DNA from 2 places in the Metabacillus dongyingensis genome. Region 2 is predicted to be linked to the other one. Evidence: riboswitches for the same ligand, from Rfam matches in the RefSeq annotation. Region 2 holds a riboswitch; the other holds the start of a gene.
What was found. Region 2 has a riboswitch for S-adenosylmethionine ahead of K8L98_RS05575 (MetQ/NlpA family ABC transporter substrate-binding protein). Riboswitches for the same ligand answer to the same signal wherever they lie in the genome.
Positions count from the first base shown of each region.

Region 1: linked by a shared signal. The riboswitch ahead of K8L98_RS15310 (MetQ/NlpA family ABC transporter substrate-binding protein) and the one ahead of K8L98_RS05575 (MetQ/NlpA family ABC transporter substrate-binding protein) in region 2 are both predicted to bind S-adenosylmethionine.

Region 1 covers NZ_CP082944.1:3,123,146-3,126,573, forward strand. The annotation lists gene K8L98_RS15300 (LLM class flavin-dependent oxidoreductase) at 1-438, opposite strand, end outside; gene K8L98_RS15310 (MetQ/NlpA family ABC transporter substrate-binding protein) at 925-1,767, opposite strand; SAM riboswitch class I at 1,896-2,004, opposite strand; gene mngB (mannosylglycerate hydrolase) at 2,509-3,428, opposite strand, start outside.
Region 2 covers NZ_CP082944.1:1,122,208-1,125,635, forward strand. The annotation lists SAM riboswitch class I at 1,456-1,563, shown strand; gene K8L98_RS05575 (MetQ/NlpA family ABC transporter substrate-binding protein) at 1,631-2,449, shown strand; gene K8L98_RS05580 (ammonium transporter) at 2,544-3,428, opposite strand, start outside.

The DNA.
Region 1 (3,428 bases), 2.0 Mb from region 2:
GCTGTTATGCATGAGACTTTTTAAATCACTTAATTTCTCTTGAATGCTTTGACCACCTTTCAAAAGATTTTGCTGAAGCGCTCTTGTGGAAAGGGGCAGGCCGCCCGGAGCTTTTCCTATTCCCAAATCCACTCTTCCTGGAGCTAAAGATGACAAAACGTTGAAGATTTCAGCGACTTTATATGGACTATAATGTTGAAGCATAACTCCGCCAGAACCTATTCGAATCTGTTTGGTTTTTGCCAGAAGGTAGGAAATGAGAGCTTCTGGCGCAGAGCCAGCTAATTCCTCTGAATTATGATGCTCAGATACCCAAAAACGGTGATAACCCCATTTCTCTGCAAGTATTGCCAGATCCACTGTTTGTTTTAACGCATCTGCTGCTGTATCATTTTCTCCAATCGGACTTTGATCAAGAATGCTCAATTTTATTGACACACTTTCTTCCCCCCTTGTTTATTTCTTTTCCTCACAGCCCTATTTAATGTGCCTCTAGAAGTCCAGTCAGCAAAAGAAGCTGCAAAAAAGGCCCCCCAGATAAGAATGCATATCTTATCTGGGGCGCCTCCGGTTGACCAGTGGGCAATTCTTTATTCTTTCAATTCTTTAAATTATGAAATTTAAGATCCATTGAAAGAATATTATTCTTATTTTTCCGATAAATCAAGTTGGTTTTATAAAAATATTTTCGGACTATACAAAGGTCTACTAATCAAGATAAAAAGTCAGCTGTTTCCTGTTCTTCCTTGTTCTGCGTTTTTTCACGCAAACTGATTTTCCGGAAATTCCAGACCTAAGCTCTCTCGAAGAGTGACACCTTCATACTCCGATCGAAATAAACCCCTTTCTTGAAGAATAGGAACAGCTAATTCTATAAAGTAATCAGTTGTCTATAGTCCATCGATAAAGAGTCTTTATTAATTATTAATTATTTATGATTTCTTCAACCGGTTTTTTTACTGGGATTTTGGTTCCGCCAAATTCCTTCTTTATGAATTCCTGAACTTCTTTCGAATGATATATACTGCTTAATTTTTTAAAATTTTCATTTTTTTCGTTTTCTTTTTGAGTAACAAGAATATTAATATTTGCCTGTGTATCTTGATTGACCTCTTCATGGTAAATAGAATCTTTAATAGAATTCAATCCAGCATCAAGAGCAATGCTGTTTCCAATTAAGGAGGCATCTACATCGGGAAGAGACCGCGCTGTAGATGATCCGTCTACTGGAACAAATTTAATATTTTTCGGGTTTTCTACAATATCTTGAATCGTTCCAAATGAATCAAAATCATCCTTTAACGTAATGACACCTGCATTTCGCAATACGCGTAGAGCTCGAGCTGTATTTGCCGGATCATTAGGAATGGCTATTCCAGCATTTTCCGGAATTTCTTCAAGTGACTTCAAGCGTTTAGAATAAATACCCATTGGTTCTAAATAAGTTGTTGCTATTGCGGCTAAATCTGCATTTTTACTTTTCACATAATCTTGAAAATATGATAGTGATTGAAAAGCATTTACATCAAGGATTCCGTCATTTGTAGCCTCATTAATTTGCAGGCCGTCATTAAATTCTTTTACTTCAATCTCAATTCCGGCTTCTTTGGCTGCTTTTGATTTTGAAATAAAGTTCCATACTTGAGCATCTGATCCAGATGAACCTACGACAATTTTGTTGTTTTCAGATGCATTTGAGTTTATGTTGCATCCTGATAAAATAATGAATATGATTCCGGCTAGAAGTGTAATCGATAATTTTTTCATTTTTGTTTTCTCCCTTTTTCAATTTTTTTTAATCCTTAATATTGCGAGTTCTCACCGCCCATCAAAAATTGCGTAAAATAAAAACCCTTTCTAAAATAAGAAAGAGTTTCGGATTAAACGAATATCTCATCTTATCTTTCAAGCACTTTCATGCTTGCTGGAATTAGCACAGTACTTTTATATAAGCCTGTTGCCGAGGTTTCATAGGGCCATTCCCTCCACCTCTCTAAATAAGAATATATGTTTTTTTCATCCATTAATGGATTCATCACTCCTTAATTAATCATGTTAAATGAACGAAAGGCTTCCATCTCAAGTTCTCAGGGTACTTGAGTGAAAGCCTCTGGTTATCCAGTGAGCGCTGTAATTGAAAAATTTGTTAATATTAAATTAATACAATAAATCATATGTGTCAAGTCGGAATTAAAAATAATAATTACTTTCTATACTGCATTGATTAAATCAATTATGCCTAATACACATTGTAATTACTGTTTATTTCTTGTATTTATTAAGGGCATAAAAATTTATTCCTAATAACATTGCAATTCTTATCTCCTCCCAAAATTCTCTCTTTGAAAAATAGGAAAAAGAAAAATTGGTTTATTCATATTTACTCACATCAAGGTTGATTTAACTTTCTATTTGTTAATAAAAAAGACACCCCTATTTTTTGCTGCGTTGAAGGTAACTTCACGTGCAAATAGAAGAGTGTCTTTTTGAAAAACTATCAAACTGCTTTTAAAAAAGAATCGTTTTCACTTGATTTGTTTTAATTTTCGATTGTACTTTATTTTCTTCCACCTCTATAACTTCAGAACATTTTTCATTAAGATTTGCCGTATATGCTTGTTGAATAGAACGGTTTATTTTAAATGAAACGACCTTTTCTTCGTCGGTTGGATTATAGAAACGCAATACGAATTGATCATCCTTTTCGGCTTTCTTCAAAGTACTTAAAACAGAATCCTGATGTACTTCTTTTATAAAGCTGAAAGAGGCCGGCGTTTTAACATCCGCTGTATTAAGTTTCATTGCATTAAATGGAATTTTGTTATAGAGATCAATTGGTGTTAAGTACTCTTTAGCCATCCGTGCAGCATTAGCTTTTAATGCAGATTGCTGATGTGTAACAATCGCAAACTCTAACGTTAGTTTTCCAAGCATTTGTGAGTCTGGAGTAGGTAATTTAATTCCAGAAGGACGGCCCGGCCTTCTGAGCAGTTCTTCCTTACCCAGCACTCCTACACCTCTGAACAAGGTTATAGCAATTGTGTCGTATGCTTCACCGACAATCTCATACTCTCTTGTACTATTTGTTAGTACACTCACACCATATGCTTCATTGGATAGACTAACAAAACTTAACATTGGATAAATGGAATCTGGACGTTCATCCCATTCTTCCTGCTCCCAAATATCCATTGCACTATCGTAAACATCACGTTTCAAACAACCAAATTGGTTATCAGATACAGAAAATGCTGAAGCAATTCCCGTTGGAATTAACGCTCTTAAACGATGATCTTTAGCGTGATTATCTATCTCAAGCTTGATTTCAATAATTGGCTTGTGATTTGGAATGGTGAGTTTAATATGCACATCTGCAGAGCTATCTAAAATATGATCTTTTCTCTTATTTAGATCTTCTGGAATTGCAA
Region 2 (3,428 bases):
AGACTGTAAAGAGGAATCACAAGCACTCTATGAGTATCCAAAACCAGGATTGTGCCTGTTTAGGGGAAACATACGCACTCAATGAGTATCCAAAACCAGGATTGAGACTGTTTAGGGGAATCATGCGCACTCTATGAGTATCCAAAACCAAGTTTGAGACTGTTTAGGGGAATCATACGCACTCTATGAGTATCCAAAATCAGGATTGAGACTGTAAAGAGGAATCATGCGCACTCTATGAGTATCCAAAACCAGGATTGAGACTGTTTAGGGGAATCATCCGCACTCTATGAGTATCCAAAACCAGGATTAAGCCTGTAAAGAGGAATCATACGCTTTCTATGAGTATCCAAATCCAGGATTAAGCCTGTAAAGATGAAACATACGCTCTTTATGAGTATCCAAAACCAGGATTGAGACTGTAAAGAGGAATCATACGCACTCTATGAGTATCCAAAACCAGGATTATGACTGTAAAGAGGAATCACACGCACTCTATGAGTATCCAAAATCAGGATTAAGCCTGTAAAGAGGAAACATACGCTCTTTATGAGTATCCAAAACCAGGATTGTGCCTGTTTAGGGGAAACATACGCACTCTATGAGTATCCAAATCCAGGATTGTGCCTGTTTAGGGGAATCATACGCACTCTATGAGTATCCAAAACCAGGATTGAGACTGTAAAGAGGAATCATACGCACTCTATGAGTATCCAAAACCAGGATTAAGCCTGTAAAGAGGAAACATACGCACTCTATGAGTATCCAAAACCAAGTTTGAGACTGTTTAGGGGAATCATACGCACTCTATGAGTATCCAAAACCAGGATTGAGACTGTAAAGAGGAATCATACGCACTCTGAGAGTATCCAAATCCAGGATTGAGACTGTAAAGAGGAATCACACGCACTCAATGAGTATCCAAAACCAAGTTTGAGACTGTTTAGGGGAATCATACGCACTCAATGAGTATCCAAAACCAGGATTAAGCCTGTAAAGAGGAATCATACGCACTCATTGAGTATCCAAAACCAGGATTGAGACTGTTTAGCGGAATCATACGCACTCTATGAGTATCCAAAACCAAGTTTGAGACTGTTTAGCGGAAACATACGCACTCTATGAGTATCCAAAACCAGGATTGAGCCTGTAAAGAGGAATCATACGCACTCTATGAGTATCCAAAACCAGGATTGAGACTGTAAAGAGGAATCATACGCTCTCAATGAGTATCCAAGATTTTCGGCTAGGCTAATAAGAGGGCATGTTAACTTAATAAAATGAGAAATCACAAAATACTGCGTTTTTCAGCTTAATCAAATAAGGGCATGGCAAAATCAAGTATTTATTAATAGATTCTTATTTGTCTGCATCACACTTTTTTGATTATTCTAAAATAATGATTGACAGAATGAAGCTGTGAGTATATTATACAGATATTCGAATTTAATAGCTTGCTTATCAAGAGAGACTGAGGGAACAGGCCCTGCGAAGTCCGGCAACCTCCTTAAATGGAACGGTGCTAAATCCTGCAGAATGATTATTCATTCTGGAAGATAAGTCGTCATACATACGATTCCTCTTTCTGAATGAAAGGGGAATTTTTTGTGTAAAAAAAGGAGGAGAACAAATGAAAAAAACAGTTTTAGCACTTATTGTACTTGTAATGGGAGTATTATCTGCATGCGGAGCAGAAGGCTCAAATGGAGAAAAGAAAAGCATCAAAATTGGAGCATCGGCAGGTCCGTACACGGATATGGTTGAACTGGCGATCAAACCGGGACTTGAGGAAAAAGGATACGAGGTTGAAGTTGTTCAGTTTAATGATTACATTCAGCCAAATCAGGCGCTCGGCAATGATGAGCTTGATGCCAATCTGTTTCAGCATAAAATCTATATGGAAACCTTCGCAAAACAAAGCAAAATGGATTTATCTGAAGTGATTACGGTCCCTACTGCTCCGATGGGGATCTATTCTGACAAAGTCAAATCACTCAGTGAAGTGAAAGTGGGCGCGACTGTCGCCATACCGAATGATCCAACGAACGCAGCGCGTGCGCTTCAGATTTTGAAAGATGGAGGGTTAGTTGAGCTGAATGAAGATGTGAGTCCTATCCAAGTATCTGAAAAAGATGTGACTGAAAATCCCAAAAAATTAACCTTCGTTCCAGTAGAAGCGGCCCAATTGCCAAGAGCGGTGGAAGATACGGACTTGTCAGCAGTACCGGGAAATTTCGCTTTAGCCGCGAAAATGAATCTTGCAGATGCCGTCCAGCTTGAGGATATGAATGATGTGCATCGCAATCGTGTAGTGATGAATACGAAAGATGCAGATTCAGAGCTTGCTAAGGATATTAAAGAAGTTGTTGAATCTGAAGGATTTGAAGAAGAAATTGATAAAAACTTTCAGGGATTCGGAAAACCCGATTGGATGGAACAGAAGAAATAAAGAGAAAAACCACTTCATGGGAAGTGGTTTTCTTTATAAGAGCTGTTCAAGATCTTTTTGCTAAAGCCTCTCCTAAAATTATTCTCCTTTTCTTTCAAGCCGTAGTCTTTTTACCTGAATTGCTTTCTTCAACAGCTGCAAATGATTCAGGATAGCCGTAGCTGCCATGTTCACTCATATCGAGTCCGATCATTTCTTCTTCTTCCGTTACGCGGATTGTGCCCATAACTTGTTTCATCACTTTTAAAATGACGTAGGAGATGACAAATGCGTAAGCAGCGCATGATACGATTCCAATCGCTTGAACACCAAGCTGAGTGAAACCTCCGCCGTAGAATAATCCTGCTAAACCGCCGTTTCGTTCTGCAAGTTCCGGAGTTGCAAAGAAGCCGGTCGATAATGTTCCCCAGATTCCGGCAGCACCATGAACAGACAGGGCGAAAATCGGATCATCAATTTTAGCTTTATCAAATAGCTTCATGCTGAAATAGACAATGACCCCGCCGATTAATCCAATTACAACAGCTGCCCAAGGAGCAACAAATGCACAGGATGCTGTAATAGCTACAAGACCTGCCAGTGCGCCATTCAAGGTTGTTGGAATATCCGCTTTTCCTGTCATCATTCGAACAACAATCATTGCAGCAACTGCACCTGCAGCAGCGGCTAGCTGAGTGTTTAATGCTACATAGCCAAAGAATCCGTCTGACACGCCAAATGTGCTTCCTGCGTTAAAACCAAACCATCCAACCCAAAGGATCAGAACTCCTAATGCTGTATACACTTGATTGTGGCCGGATAATTGATTCGTTGTTCCGTCTTTCCCGTATTTCCCGAGCCTTGGTTTAAGGACGATTGTAGCTGCAAGAGCTGCCATTGCGCCAGTTAAATGAACAACAGTAGAGCCTGCAAAGTCCTGTTTGCCTAAATCCTTCAGCCAGCCTGCTCCCCAAATCCAGTGTGCGACAACAGGATAAAC